One region of the Calderihabitans maritimus genome, then DNA from elsewhere that is predicted to be linked to it. Evidence: a T-box and tRNA genes for the amino acid it is inferred to sense, from the RefSeq annotation. Region 1 holds a T-box; the other regions hold tRNA genes.

The links. The T-box of region 1 lies ahead of glyQ (glycine--tRNA ligase subunit alpha). A T-box ahead of a tRNA ligase gene usually reads a tRNA of that ligase, here a tRNA-Gly.
Region 2: it encodes a tRNA-Gly, which carries the amino acid that the T-box ahead of glyQ (glycine--tRNA ligase subunit alpha) is inferred to sense. The anticodon was not compared.
Region 3: it encodes a tRNA-Gly, which carries the amino acid that the T-box ahead of glyQ (glycine--tRNA ligase subunit alpha) is inferred to sense. The anticodon was not compared.

What each region holds. Positions count from the first base shown of each region.
Region 1 covers NZ_BDGJ01000142.1:8,588-13,755, forward strand. The annotation lists gene glyS (glycine--tRNA ligase subunit beta) at 1-1,676, opposite strand, end outside; gene glyQ (glycine--tRNA ligase subunit alpha) at 1,680-2,678, opposite strand; T-box leader at 2,735-2,959, opposite strand; gene KKC1_RS11380 (DUF4342 domain-containing protein) at 3,013-3,426, opposite strand; gene recO (DNA repair protein RecO) at 3,462-4,241, opposite strand; gene KKC1_RS15805 (YqzL family protein) at 4,245-4,400, opposite strand; gene mgtE (magnesium transporter) at 4,517-5,168, opposite strand, start outside.
Region 2 covers NZ_BDGJ01000168.1:84,181-89,348, forward strand. The annotation lists gene KKC1_RS12655 (methyltransferase domain-containing protein) at 1-199, shown strand, start outside; gene KKC1_RS12660 (NAD(P)/FAD-dependent oxidoreductase) at 328-1,722, shown strand; gene KKC1_RS12665 (adenylosuccinate synthase) at 1,756-3,039, shown strand; gene KKC1_RS12670 (hypothetical protein) at 3,056-3,241, shown strand; tRNA gene KKC1_RS12675 (tRNA-Lys) at 3,378-3,453, shown strand; tRNA gene KKC1_RS12680 (tRNA-Glu) at 3,460-3,535, shown strand; tRNA gene KKC1_RS12685 (tRNA-Gly) at 3,662-3,736, shown strand; gene KKC1_RS12690 (DUF3243 domain-containing protein) at 3,947-4,201, shown strand; gene prpE (propionate--CoA ligase) at 4,338-5,168, opposite strand, start outside.
Region 3 covers NZ_BDGJ01000010.1:76,668-81,835, reverse strand. The annotation lists gene KKC1_RS02030 (NfeD family protein) at 1-857, opposite strand, end outside; tRNA gene KKC1_RS02025 (tRNA-Gln) at 1,113-1,187, opposite strand; tRNA gene KKC1_RS02020 (tRNA-His) at 1,248-1,324, opposite strand; tRNA gene KKC1_RS02015 (tRNA-Arg) at 1,376-1,452, opposite strand; tRNA gene KKC1_RS02010 (tRNA-Gly) at 1,469-1,542, opposite strand; gene KKC1_RS02005 (metallophosphoesterase) at 1,703-2,200, opposite strand; gene KKC1_RS02000 (XTP/dITP diphosphatase) at 2,224-2,838, opposite strand; gene rph (ribonuclease PH) at 2,805-3,584, opposite strand; gene KKC1_RS01990 (MBL fold metallo-hydrolase) at 3,681-4,427, opposite strand; gene KKC1_RS01985 (acyl-CoA dehydratase activase) at 4,427-5,168, opposite strand, start outside.

The sequences.
Region 1 (5,168 bases):
CATTGAGCAGAAACCACTGCTTTAACTACGTCATAGCGTATTCCTTTTTCTTCTAAAATGTTTTCCAGTCGCTGGCGGAAGAAACTGCCGACCTGCTCAACCACTTCTGCTTCTGAAAATTCCAGCTCAGTTTTATCCCGGTACAGACCGTAAGCTTGTCTGATAAGCTGGTGCAGGGAAAACTCCAGTCCCCGTTCGAGAATTATATTGCAGATCCCCAAGGCCTGGCGTCGCAAGGCATAAGGATCCTGCGAACCGGTGGGCTGGATGCCTACGGCAAAGCACCCGACTATGGAATCTATCCGGTCGGCTATACTGAGCACCATACCCAGAGGACTTTGGGGCAAAACGTCTCCGGCAAAGCGAGGCAGGTAATGTTCCCGGATGGCCATGCTCACTCTATCCTCTTCTCCATCGTGGCGGGCGTAATAATAGCCCATGATTCCCTGTAGCTCGGGAAATTCGTAAACCATGTTTGTCACCAGGTCGGCCTTGCATAAATAGGCGGCCCTTTCAGCCGCCGGGATTAAACCAGCATCCATACCCAAAACGGTAATCAGGTAGCGAGTCAGGGGCTTAAGCCTTTCCACTTTGTCCCAAACGGTTCCCAATCGTTCCTGAAACACTATTTCCTTGAGTTTTTCCACTTTGTCGGCGAGGCGGTACTTCAGGTCTTCCTGGTAGAAAAACTTGGCATCAGCCAGACGGGCCCGCAATACTTTTTCATTACCTTCTCTTACAATTTCCAGGTGGTCGGAAGTGCCGTTACGAACCGTTATGAAGCGATTCAAAAGGCGGCCCTCCCGGTCCCGCACCGGAAAGTAGCGTTGGTGCTCACGCATCGGAGTAATTAAAACTTCTTCCGGTAGCTGGAGATATTCCTCGGCAAAGCTCCCTACCAATGCCGTAGGATATTCTACCAGGTAGGTGACTTCTTCCAGCAATTCCTCATCTGGTTCAACCCTGCCCCCTATCTCTTCCGCCAGATTTTGTACCTGTTCCCATATCATTTGTCGCCTGCGGTTCTGATCGACTATCACAAAGCCTTTCTCCAGTTCGCTAAAGTAGTCCGCTGGTTGCTTTAGTACAATTGGTTCCGGACATAGAAAGCGGTGACCTCGGGTTAAGCGGTCTGCGACAAGACCCGCTAAGGAAAATCCCACCACTTCTTCCCCGTATAAAGCTACCAACCAGCGGATCGGACGGGCAAACCGCATTTCTCCGTTACCCCACCGCATAGGCTTGGGGAAAGACAGACCACGTATTAACTGAGGGAGAAGGGAAGGGAGCACCTGAATGGTTGGAATTCCCTCTTTTTTCTTAATTGCGTAGACATAGGCTCCTCCCCTAGTCTCTTTTACTACCAGTTCCTCTACGGCCACGCCCTGTGAACGGGCAAATCCTTTTGCCGCCTTGGTGGGACGTCCTTCTTCATCGAAAGCTACCCGCTGCGAGGGACCTTTGACCTCCTCTACCAGATCTTCCTGTTTCTCTTCGAGGCCGGTAACATACAGGGCCAATCTCCGCGGTGTACCGTAGGTACTGACCTCTTTGAAGACCAAACGCTCTTCGGCCAGTTTTTCCTCAGTTATTTTTTTTAGCTGCGACAGAGTTGCTTCCATAAACCGTGCCGGGATCTCTTCCGTACCGACTTCCAGCAAAAGATCTCTAGCCAACTTTCAGCCCTCCTTCACATCGAAAGAATCCTTGTCCTGCTCCCCTGTTCCGTAATGCAGCCGTCCTGCTTCTCCCACCTTTGTCCCGCTCTGTTCAACGTCAGGTGGCAAACCCAGCCTTTTTCTTTCCTGAGGATCTTTCAACAGGGGATAACCTAATTTCTTTCTCTGTTCCAGGTAGGCCTGTGCACAAAGCCGCGCCAAATTTCGGACGCGGGAAATATACCCGGTTCGTTCCGTGACGCTGATGGCCCCGCGGGCATCCAGCAGATTGAAAGTATGCGAGCACTTTAAAACGTAATCGTAAGCCGGTTGGACCAAACCCAATTCTACAATTCTCTCAGCTTCTTTCTCGTACAGGTTAAAAAGAGTGAAGAGCATTTCCGTATCGGCAGCCTCGAAATTGTAACAGGAATAGTCCACTTCTGCCTGGTGATGGACATCACCGTAAGTAATACCTTCCACCCATTCTATGTCAAAAACACTATCTTTCTTCTGAATATACATGGCTAAGCGCTCCAAGCCGTAAGTTATCTCCGCGGAAACAGGACGACAGTCAATCCCACCGCACTGCTGGAAATAAGTAAATTGGGTTATTTCCATACCGTCCAGCCATACTTCCCAGCCGAGCCCCCATGCGCCTAAAGTTGGTGATTCCCAGTTATCCTCGACAAAACGAATGTCGTGTTTGTCCGGATCTATGCCTATATGTCTTAAACTGTCCAGGTAGATCTCCTGGACATTTTCAGGAGACGGCTTGAGAATTACTTGATACTGATAATAGTGCTGCAGGCGATTTGGGTTTTCCCCGTAGCGCCCATCGGTAGGCCGGCGAGAAGGTTCTACATAAGCTACATTCCATGGTTCAGGCCCCAGAACGCGCAAAAAGGTGGCCGGGTGCATAGTGCCAGCACCCTTTTCCATATCATAAGGTTGCTGAATAATGCATTTTTGTGTACCCCAAAATTGGTTCAAAGCTTGAATAAGGTCCTGAAAATTCATAACAAACCCCCTTTACTTCCGGTATAACAAAAACCTCCCATTCCTATAGCAAAAGCTACAGGGACGGGAGGTTCTCCCGCGGTTCCACCCTGTTTGGCTGCACAACAGCCCCCTCTTTTCGGTCGCAAGCTTTACTCACGCTTCCCTAAACAGCAGCAGGGCAGCGCTTTCCTCTTGCGGCTCCGGAGCGCCTTCACCTCCACCGTTTGACCGGAATTCCACCTTCCTCCGGCTCTCTGAGCAAACGCTTGGAGGTTACTCCTCTCCTTCTTAGCCTGACTTTTTTGCTTTATAATTTAGCAAATTCATCCTTTGTTGTCAACGAAAGACCTGTTTATAATTCCACGTCTTTTTCTTCTTTCTGACCGTCCGGCCGTTCAATTTCCAGCGTATATTTATTGGCCCAGGCAGCTACCGTGCCGAGGCCGGCTATAACCGCCAGCTCTGTGCTGGCCAGGGCAGCTAGAACTCCTAACGCACCCAAAGTAGCAGGTATTTCCAAAACCGTTTCGTCACCTTTCTTTAACTTAATCCGGGTAATATTCCCTTTCTGAATCAACTGCTTGATTTGGGCTAACAGCTGGTTACCGCGCTCTTGCAGTTTCTCCGTCAAATTATTTTCTTTTTCTTCCAGGATAACTAAAGCTTGAACTAAATCCCCTTTGGCCATGTCCAGTGCCTCTTTAGCTTCTTTGTAGGTGACGTTCAAGCGCTGTCTAATAATATCTATTTTTTCCAGTTCATTCAATTTCATCACACTCCTTTTAAGCATATTTGTAACCACTAGTTTATCTCTTTATGCGTTTCTTTCTCAGTAACAAGGCGGCGTAAATTGAAAATGAAATCTAATGATTTTAACTGTCTTTCCGCCCGGTACAGGATATATTCGCAAAGCATTCGCTCCAGCTCTTGACGCATCGGTACCGAGATTTTCAAACGGCCAATCCTCCGGGGATCTATTTTAGTCAATTGGTCCAGTACCGTTAACGCACCTTTGGATATAGAGAAAGCAGATTTGTCCTCCGGGGAACAGTCCCGGCATAGAACTCCTCCCAGGCGAACGCTAAACTTGATGCTTTTGTCCGGTACAAATTTCCCGCATTGAACACAGTTTTGCAATTGGGGACGGTAACCGAGAAGGCTTAACAAGCGGATTTCAAAAAAACGCACAGATACTTCCGGATCTTCCCGGGTTAGGAGATGCAGAGAGGCAAGCAGCAAAAAAAACAGTTTCTCATTGGCATCTCGTTCAGGAACTAGAGAGTTAACCAGTTCGACTAAATAACTGGCATAGGCAAACCTGGTCAGGTCTTCCCGCAAAAGGGTAAAGGGTTCTATTATCTCACATTGGGTTACCGTATCTAAAGTCCTTCCCGGGTAGAGGAGAAAGCTGGAAAAAGTAAAAAGCTGAACCCCACCGCGCATTCTACTTTTGGGCTTTCTTACTCCCTTGGCTATAGCATCGACTTTACCATGCTGACGGGAATACAAAGTTATTATCCTATCTGCTTCACCATAATCCCGACCTCTAATTACTACGCCCTCCGCCTTATATAAACGCAAGTTTTACTCTTCCCCTTCCTCCGGTACAATTTCTCTTCCAGGACAGATTTCCGCCGCTTCCTCTTCCCTTGTCAATTCTTTGTAAATTAAATAAGCACCGATATAACCGGTGGCTTGAAATAGTTTCCACATAGTTTCGCTAGCTTTCACATTGCCCACCCTTTCTCCTCTTGTTTCACCAAGACTTAGGCTATCCATAACCTCGCCGGTTATACAAGCCTTCTTCTTCCAAGGAAAAAAGCAGGAACTCCGGAAAGTGAAGGTTCCTGCTGTAATCATACCAGGTATGAAAGCAACAAACTTGCCAAGGTAGAATATATGAGCAGTCCGGTAATGTCAATAGCCGTAGAGATGAAGGGAGCAGAAGCAACTGCCGGGTCTACTCCCAGCTTTCTGAAAATTAATGGCACCAGAGTTCCCATAGTTGCTGCCGTAAGCATGTTACCTACCAAGGCCAAACCTACCACTACGCCGAACATTACTTTTCCCTGCCACCAAGCAGCTACTAAACCCACTATAGTGCCGATAAGAACCCCCATTACCAGCCCAGCGGCAGCCTGCCGGATAATAGTTTGAAAAAAGGCGCCTTCATCGACATGCCCGGTGGCAAGACCCCGAACCGTAAGACTGGAGGATTGAGTACCGATGTTTCCACCCATTCCGGTAAGGATAGGAATGAAAAAAGCCAGAGCGACCACTGTACTGAGCTGGCTCTCAATTCCTTTCAAAATCCTGCCTGCCAGCAGTCCACCGAGCATGGTAATTATGAGCCACGGAAGGCGGGACCTGACGTTGACCAGCACACTGTGATATATATCTCCATCATCAGCCGGTAATTCAGAAGTACCGCTCAGGCGGAAAATATCTTCCGTTGCTTCATCATGGATAACATCAATAATATCATCTACCGTTACAATACCTACTAAA
Region 2 (5,168 bases), on a different contig from region 1:
AAAGGAGGAAACAGGAGCCTGGATCTGGGGATTGGCGGGGGCAACTACCGAAGAATTTTACCGTTGTCAGCTGCAGGCCATAGGGTTCACAAAGGTCAAATTCGAGCGCCAAAGGAAATATTATGTGGATTCGGGCGAGGCAAGAGGAGGTTTTGCCATCTTCAGCACGGCTCTCTGGGCATGGAAACCTTTAAAGTAGCCTGGTCGAGGGAGCAATTTTTCCGCGAACCTTTTCTTGACCCGGCAGGGGGCTTCTGATAGAATAAGTTTGCTATTGGAGGTCTTAGATGATTATGTGTTAAGGGAGTACGGGGGAGGCCTAGAAAGATGAAAAATTATGATTATGATGTAATAATTGTAGGAGCAGGTCCGGCAGGAATTTTTGCAGCTATAGAGTTGGTCAAAACTAAGGCGGCAAATTTAAAGGTACTTATTTTGGAGAAAGGTAAAGATATCAATGATAGACAATGCCCTTCGCAAGAAAAGGGTATCCGCTGCGTCAACTGTTCCCCCTGCTCCACGGTTTCCGGTTGGGGTGGAGCAGGAGCTTTCAGTGACGGCAAATTGACTTTATCTCCGGAAATTGGAGGCATGCTTGATCAGTATCTTGAATACAGAGAAGTACAGAAATTAATAAACTATGTAGATGAAATTTATCTGGAGTTTGGAGCGCCGGAGCAAGTTTATGGTGTAGATGAGGATGCTATACTGGAAATCCAACGCAAAGCAATACTTGCTGATTTAAAGCTGATACCGGCTCCAATTCGCCACCTGGGGACGGGGCGTACCCAGCTTATCCTGGAGCGGATGAAAGAATTTTTGGTCAGTCAGGGAGTGGAAGTTCGCACCGGTACTCAGGTGAAGGAGATCACCACTCATCAAGGAAAAGTGACCGGTGTGATAACTTCTAGCGGAGAACAGATAAAGGCAAGGTATGTGGTAGTGGCCCCGGGAAGAGAAGGATCTGAGTGGTTATCCCAAGAGGCATCCCGGCTTGGATTGAGAATGGCCATAAATCCTGTAGATATCGGCGTCCGGGTGGAATTACCGGCCCCGGTTTTAGAACATTTAACGAAGGTTATTTATGAATCTAAGTTTATTTTTTACTCCAAGACTTTTGATGATAAAGTACGCACCTTCTGCATGAATCCTTACGGCGAAGTGGTTTTAGAAAATAATGATGGATTAATTACCGTAAATGGGCATTCTCACGCCGAGAAAAAAACGGAAAACACTAATTTTGCTGTCCTGGTGAGCAAGACTTTTACCGAGCCTTTTAAAGAACCAATTGCCTACGGAAAGTATGTAGCGAGGCTGGCTAATCTCCTGGGTGGGGGAGTATTAGTTCAGAGGTTGGGAGATTTGCTCGCCGGGCAGCGTACGACACCGGAACGTTTAAGGAAGGGTATTGTGAGTCCGACTTTGGAGGAAGCTACGCCGGGAGATTTATCTTTAGTATTGCCTTACCGTCATCTTACTGCCATTGTGGAAATGCTGAAGGCAATGGATCAAATAGCCCCGGGGGTTTGCTCCAGGCATACCTTGTTATACGGGGTAGAGGTTAAATTCTATTCTTCAAGATTGGCCCTTTCGTCGCAGTTGGAAACGGAAATTACTAATCTATTTGCCGCAGGTGACGGAGCAGGTGTGACACGCGGTTTGGCCCAGGCTTCTGTTGCCGGGGTAATTGCAGCGCGAGGAATTTTAAGTCGGGAGAAATAGGCGGGATAGAGTACCTACATGGAGGTGATGGTAATGCCTGCCCTAGTCCTTATCGGTGCCCAGTGGGGAGACGAGGGGAAGGGAAAGATAACTGATTTTTTGGCCCGGCAGGCAGATGTTGTCGTTCGTTATCAAGGGGGAAACAATGCAGGACACACAGTAGTGGTTGGGGACCAGGAATTTAAGTTGCATTTGATCCCCTCGGGTATACTTTATGAAGATAAAACGTGCGTTATTGGCAACGGAGTAGTTATTGATCCATCGGTTTTAGTAAAAGAATTGGACTATTTGGAGTCCCAAGGAATAAGTACCGATAATCTTAGAATTAGTCGCAATGCACACCTGATTATGCCTTATCATAAGCGGCTGGACGAAATCGAGGAGCAAAGACGGGGTGCTTATAAAATTGGGACTACTAAAAGAGGTATCGGACCCGCTTATATGGACAAAGCGGCCCGGTCAGGTATACGGGTAGTGGATCTTTTAGATAAGCATGAATTCAAAAAGAAATTGGAAACAATATTAGCGGAAAAGAACTTCCTTTTGGAAAGGGTTTATGAAGCGGATGCTTTCGTTTTAGAAGAAGTTTTGCAGGATTATTTGCAATATGCCGAAAGAATCCGCAAGTATGTTACCGATACTTCTTGGTTAATAAACAAAGCTATCGATGAAGGGCAAAAAGTTTTATTTGAGGGTGCCCAGGGAACTTTGCTCGATTTAGATCATGGAACCTATCCCTATGTTACTTCTTCTCATCCAACCGCCGGAGGAGCATGTATAGGGGCAGGTGTGGGACCGACCAAAATTTCCAGGGTGATCGGAGTGGCCAAGGCCTATACTACTCGCGTAGGACAAGGACCATTCCCCAGCGAGCTTAAAGATTCGGTCGGAGACTACATTCGCCAGAAAGGACGGGAATTCGGTACCACAACCGGGAGGCCTCGCCGTTGTGGATGGCTGGATTTGGTGATTCTCCGTTATGCGGCTAGGATTAACGGTTTGGATGCTATCGCTTTGACCAAACTGGATGTTCTGGGAGGGCTTCCCCGGGTGAAAATTTGTATTGGCTATGAATATAAAGGACAACTAATAACGGAATTTCCTCACAGCCACGAAATTCTTACCCAGTGCCAGCCCGTTTATGAGGAATTGAAAGGATGGGAGGGAGATATCAGCGAAATTCGCTATTTTGAAGACCTTCCCGAACAGGCACAGGAGTTCATCCGACGAGTAGAAGAATTGACCGGAATACCTATATGTATTGTTGCGGTTGGTCCAAGAAGAAGTCAAACTATTCTCAGGGGAGATATATTTTAATCTAAGGAGGCTGTTTATGCACATGATGGGATACGGTTGGAATTTTGGTTTCGGGTTAGGTGTAATAGGCCTTTTGATGTGGCTATTGATACCGGTGTGGTTGATAGTTTCCCTTTACTTCTTGCACCGAATTGCCCAAGCCGAAGAGAAAGTTGCCCGTACCCTGGAACAACTTTTAGTCTTTAAGACCCGGCAGGAATAGTTGCTGGTCTACCATAGGAGTTAGTATACGGGTCAACAGAATAGGGTTATTAGTCAAAGTGCTTTACAAAGATATTTAGTTAAATAGGTTGACAGATAGCTAAAAGTATTGTATTATATAATTCCGTGAGAGTGATGAGCCATTAGCTCAGCTGGAAGAGCACCTGACTTTTAATCAGGGTGTCCCAGGTTCGAGCCCTGGATGGCTCACCAATTTTTGGCCCGTTGGTCAAGTGGTCTAAGACACCGGCCTTTCACGCCGGTAACAGGGGTTCGAATCCCCTACGGGTCACCACAGTTTAAGGGCAGTTCTGAGTTAAATTTTAACTCGGAACTGCCCATTACATTCATAATGTAAAGGCTTGCAAGAGAAAATTTTTTGTTATATAATTTTAACTGCAAACTAAGATATAGGAAAAGGGCGGAAGTAGCTCAGTGGTAGAGCATCGGCTTCCCAAGCCGAGGGTCGCGGGTTCGAATCCCGTTTTCCGCTCCAGTGAAATCAAGGGTTCGGAGGATTATTCTGTTCCTCAGAACCCTTTTTTGGTGCCCGTTTGCTTGCCCGGCTTGGAATTGATGCAATGGTCAACACGGACACGATAAAAAGAAAACCAATTGAGGAGTATTCTGAATAAATTTTACGTAATGGGGTAAGCCTAAAAAAAGGAGCGATTTTGGTTAATTACCAATAAGAAAGGTGGTCATGATGGAAATTACCAGCTTTGATCAGTGGTTGGAAACATTGGGGAAAGCTTTGAGTAAGGCAAAAGCTATGGGCATGCCGGAGGACATAATTAAGAATTCGGCAGCTAAATTGGGTGATTTTCTGGCTGAAAATGTCAATCCTGATATTTCCGAAAACAGGTTCTTACGAGATCTCTGGGAAGTTGCAGACGAGACGGAACAAGAGGCCATTGCGGGTGCCATGATAAAATTGGTAGAAAGGAAGAAAATTCATTAGCTTGGTTTGAAAACGGATGGAAACCCTAGGTGGAGGTCTCGGCACCACAAAGGAGCTAAAAATGGGGCAAAAAATTCATATTGCCAAAAACTAAACCCGGGAACTTGATCCCGGGTTGTCAAACTTGATCTAATCGCTAACCTAGCTGGGCTTTCATGCTTTCGATGGCTTTCTTTACTTCTTCAATGCTGGCACCGTCTTCCAGGGTGCTGAGATCTCCTATTTGTTCTCCCTCAGCTACCGCCTTGATCACCCGGCGCATGATCTTGCCGCTTCGGGTTTTGGGTAACATCTTAACAAACTTGACCTCTTTGGGAGTGGCAACTGGACCTATTTTTTCGCGGACTAAATTAATAATGGCTTTAGAGATCTCTTCACTGGGTTCCCGACCTTCTTTCAGCACTACCAGACAGATGATAGCCTGCCCCTTAACCTCGTCTTTCACTCCGATAGCCATACCTTCTGCTACAGCAGGATGGGAAGATATAACTTCCTCTACTTCCCGGGTACCTAACCGGTGACCAGCCACGTTAATTACCTCGTCGGCTCGTCCCAAGACCCAGAAGTAGCCGTCTTCGTCTTCGATGCCATAGTCGCCGGTCATATAGAGAAGTTTATCCTGGAAAAAGCCGAAATAGGAGTTTTTGTAGCGAGCGTCGTCTCCCCATATGGTCATTAAGTTCCCCGGAGGAAGCGGCGGTTCAACGACGAGGAAGCCTTTTTGTCCTTTAGGTACTGGATCTCCGTTGGCGTCCACTACCTTCAATTTGTACCCTACCACCGGCTTGGTGGGAGAGCCCGGCTTAATGGGCAGTGCTTCTACTCCCGGCATGTTGGAAAGTATCGGCCAGCCGGTTTCCGTCTGCCAGTAGTGGTCAATAACCTTCACTCCCAGAGCGTCAGAAGCCCACTTCCAGGTGGAATCATCCAGTGGTTCCCCGGCCAGGAACAGGTATTTTAAAGAACT
Region 3 (5,168 bases), on a different contig from region 1:
CAACCGGTGAGTCCGGCCAGAATATGCCCGCCGAAGTAAAGCGCCAGGGAAATCAGACCAATAGTTCCAGGTATGCCGAACCCTACGGTGAAGATTTCGATTACTAGGCCGGCCAGACCAACGGTCAACAATATCGTGCTGACCAGAGGATTGGTGACCCAGCGGGCCAGGCGTTCGGCGTCGCTGAGGTTGAGTTCTACCAGCTGTCCATCCTGGAGGTTAAATTGCTTTAATACTGCCTGGCGGTCTGGTAATACTGCGTCAGCTATGCCCAGTTCTCGAGCTCGGGTAGCCGTAAGAGTCAAGAGTTTTCCCCGGTCGATTACTCCCGGTATGGTTATATCCGCATCAGCCATGGCTGCGGCCACCTGTGGGTTGCGCCCGTGCTTCTCCGCTGCCGCTGCCAACTGGGCCGCCCAGTAGGATATAACCTTTTCATCAGCCTTGGCGGTACCAATGCGGGGCTCGGCGTCGCCAATGGTGGCGCCCGGTTGCATTATTAGGTGGTCGGCGGATAACGCCACCAGGGATCCGGCGGAAATAGCTCCACCGGTGACAAAGGCGATGGTTTCCAGAGGGGAGTCTTCAATAACGTCTCTGATTTTAAGGGCGGCATCAATTCTGCCACCTGGAGTATCTATTTCCAGCAGGACGGCGGCAGCCTGAGCTTGCTCGGCCTCCAGGAAGGCTCTTTCCATGAACCTTGCCAGGCCGCTGTCGATCGTTCCCCGGACAGGGACCACGTAGATTAGATTTTTGGGTAACCCCAGAGTTGACGGTGCGGTGACCAAAAAGAGGAAGATAAGCATCTGCCAGGCTAACAGTTTGAGGCCAGGTCGCTTTGTCGGATTTGCCATTAAGTATTCCTCCAGACCCGGTTTTATAGAGTGAAAGCATGAAAAATACAAGGAAATGTCTGGTATAATGTATCAGAACCGATATTGCTGTATCCGGCAGGTTTTATCTATTTTTCATTATACTGTAAATCGATAACACTGTCACCTTTATCGGGTGCGTTTTACATCTTTTGGGACAGCTCTATAGCTCGTATCCTGCACCCTCCGAAAAAACAATAAAATTAACCCCTTCCCAAACGGGAAGGGGTTAATTACTGGCTGGGGCGGCTGGATTCGAACCAACGAATGGCGGATCCAAAGTCCGCTGCCTTACCGCTTGGCTACGCCCCAGTATCAGTCGTCTGAAAACAGACGCCAAACTTCTGAATTCAGACTTTTGTTTACTGATGGTGGGGTGGGTGATGGGACTTGAACCCACGACCCCCAGAGCCACAATCTGGTGCTCTAGCCGACTGAGCTACACCCACCGCAGTATATTATATTCTTATAAATTCTACCATTATTCACCAGAACATTTATGGCACGCCTGGCAGGATTCGAACCTGCGACCCACGGATTAGAAGTCCGTTGCTCTGTCCAGCTGAGCTACAGGCGCCCACATAAATTGAATATGGAGCGGGTGATGGGAATCGAACCCACGCAACTGGCTTGGAAGGCCAGGGCTCTACCACTGAGCTACACCCGCTTATGTTCTTCTAAAAACACCGACAAGTTTTAATATACCATAAAATATTCTTCTCGTCAAAAGTAATTTTAACCACTTTAATGGGCAAATACACGTTTTTCGTACCTACATATTACAACGCTCCACCGCCTATGTCAAGAGTTACTTAATCTCTACCTTATTACTCTTTCCTGCTTAATTTCTTAATATGTACCGCCCATTCTCTGCCCTTGTACTCCATAATCCCAAAAGTCCCTTCCCTTGTCACACGAGGCCGGCTGATACTTCCCGGATTTACTAAAAGGATATCATCTACTACCCGGTTTTCAGGAATATGGGTATGTCCAAACACTACTACATCCACTTTCAATTCTTTAGCCCGGTAGTAAAGCCGCTGGTATCCCGTTTTCACACCATAAAGGTGACCGTGAGTGAGTAAAAACTTTTTCCCTTTCAATTCAAAAACTTGCTCTAATATTTCATCTGCAAAATCACAGTTTCCGGTCACGGCTTTGACCTCGAGATTCAATTCCTTTGCCAAAACAAGCGCATCACTATAATGATCTCCAGCGTGCAGCAATAAATCAACGCTACCCATACAGGTTACAGCCAGCCTGCTGTTCTTCATATCTTGATGGGTATCACTCAAAAGGCCTATTCTCAGCGGAATTACCCCCATATACCGTTTTAAAAAACTCTCAACTACAAAAGTTTACAAATAATTTCTGCAGCCTGACGAAAGGCTTTGGCGCGGTGACTAATCAGGTTTTTAGTTTTTAAATCTAACTGAGCCATGGTCTTACCATATTGAGGAAGATAAAATACGGGATCATATCCAAATCCTTTATCGCCCTCCGGGCTTAATGCAATTAAACCTTCACATACACCCTCGGTAACATACTCAGTGCCCCGGGCAGTTACGATGGCAATTACGCAACGAAAACGAGCGGTCCTGTCGCTAAGCGGCACTCCCTCCAGAAGAGAAAGAAGTTTTTCAATATTCCGGGCGTCATCTGCCGGTTCACCGGCAAAGCGAGCGGAACGAACGCCCGGTTCGCCCCGCAGATAATCTACCTCCAGACCAGAATCATCAGCCATAGCTATTAGCCCAGTCTTTTGGGCCACTGCTCTCGCTTTAATAAGAGCATTCTCCTCAAAAGTTTGGCCGCTTTCTTCAATGGGCGGTAGGTGAGAAAAATCTTTTAATGATAAAATTTCCACCGGCAAGTCACTCATGAGCTCCTTAAATTCGCGCAGCTTTCCTTCATTTTTGCTGGCAATAACTATACTTGTCCGGTTGGGTCTGGCTTCTGGCATTTGGTCACCCGTCCTATTTTATCTGCCAATTCTCCTAAAGCTTGACGCTGAACTTCAATAAGCTGCGCGATACCTTTCTGGGCAAATTCCAACAATTGGTTTAATTCTTCCCGAGCAAAGGGATACGCCTCCGCTGTTCCCTGAATTTCTACAAACTTGCCTCCTCCGGTCATCACCACATTCATATCTACTTGTGCTTTAGCATCTTCTTCATAACAAAGATCCAAAAGTATTTTATCTTCTACCTTGCCGGCACTGACTGCCGCTACAAAATCGAGTAAAGGAAGCTGTTCAATTACCCCGTCTTCCACCAGCTTGTTAAGCGCATCCACTAAGGCTACAAAGCTTCCCGTTATAGCCGCCGTACGAGTACCGCCATCCGCCTGAATAACATCGCAATCCAGCCAGATAGTTCTCTCCCCCAGGGCGGCAAGGTCCACCACCGAACGTAAAGACCTTCCTATTAACCGCTGGATCTCATGAGTACGTCCACCAATCCTGCCTTTCGTCGCCTCCCGTACCGTTCTTACTCCGGTAGCCCGGGGCAGCAGGGAATATTCTGCCGTTACCCAGCCCATCCCCTGTCCCTTCAACCATCCCGGAACCTTGTCTTCTATGGATGCGTTACAGATAACTTTGGTGTCACCCGTTTCAATAAAAACAGACCCCTCCGGGTATTTAATATAATTTCTTGTTATTTTGACCGGGCGCAACTCATCCGGCTTTCTTCCATCTAACCTTTCCACCCGACTTCCCTCCCTAACTCCCGTAAACATTAGTTCTCTGTAAACAACTTATTTCCCTTCTTAACGATTTTGGCGGCCCTTAAACTCGCCCGAAAATTAAAAGATATAACGAAGCCCCTCCTGGGCCAATTCGACAGGCCCGTTAAATCCTTCTTCAGCCTCTAAACGTAAAGTTTTTAAATCATATTCAGGGAAAAAGTGAGTGATCACTAAACGTTTGACCCCGGCCTCTCGAGCTATAGTTCCAGCTTGATGGGCCGTCAGGTGACCTGCCTTGCTCACATATTCCTTGTCCTTCTCCAGAACACTAGCCTCACACAAGAATAAGTCAGCACCTTCAGCCAGTTTTATAATGTCCGGGTCCCAGGCCGTATCAGCAGAATAAACTAAAGTCGATGCCCCTTCTATTCGTACGGCAAAGGTGGTTACCGGGTGTTCCGTCTTGCACAACTGAAGGCGCAAATCCCCTATGTTTATAGCTAGTCCGGAACACTCCTCCATTATATGTAGGTCAAATTCTTCCCGGTATTGAACCAATCTCTCTATTTCGACCGCCGGTTCACCAGGCAGGTAAAGAGGGAGTTTCTCTTGACGGGATCCATTCCATAAACTAGCCCGCAGAGCATAACGCAGGGTAAAAACATCTAAAAAATGATCGGGGTGCAGGTGAGAAATTACTACCGCCTGAAGCCTGCGAAAATCAAAGTAACGCTGCAGGCGGGAAAAACACCCGCTTCCAAAATCCACTAAAATATGGGTCTCCCCTTCAGAAATCAAATAGCCGGAACACGACCCTCCGGCCCGCGGATAAGGTGACCAACAGCCCAAAACTCTTAACTCCATCAGCTTTCACCCCCGTAGATACAGCAGCCCAGGGCTCCGTTGAACTGGGGCAGAGCGGGCACCAAAACTTCAACATTGAGTTCTTTTTCCATTATGTTTTTTAGAGCTTCGTTATATGCAACCCCACCGGTAAAAACAATTACTTTGTTACCCATTTTTTTGACCATAGGAAGAATCCTTTTAAAAATAGTATAATTAACCCCGGCAGCTAAAGATGGAATGGAATATCCCTCCACTATTTTACCGATCAGTTCCGTTTCCCCAAAAACCGCACAGGTAGAATTAAGTTCCACCGGTCTCTCATAATGTTTGCTAAGTTCCTCTAAGTCGATACCTAACACGGCGGCCATGTTTTCCAGATAACGCCCGGAACTGGCCGCACATTTGTCATTCGTCATAAAGTCAGCTACCTTCCCGTTTTTCACTTGAATTACCTTGCTGTCTTGCCCACCAAGATCAATTAGAGTAAAATCTTTCCTTCCTGTTTGGTAAACTGCTCCCAAGACATGAGCCTTAATTTCCGGTATAACCGCAGCTCCCGCCACCTCTACCGTCAGACGCCCGTAACCGGTAGACACAACCTTCTCCGCAGGAGGAAGACCTAGGCGTTTAAAATCAACCACCAGTTTCCCTTCCTGTTTACGAGCATAAGCGCGATAAAATTGCATGGTATCATAAATATAAGTACCTTTTAACTCGTTACCTTCCATGAGGGCAATTTTCACGTTGCGGCTTCCTAAA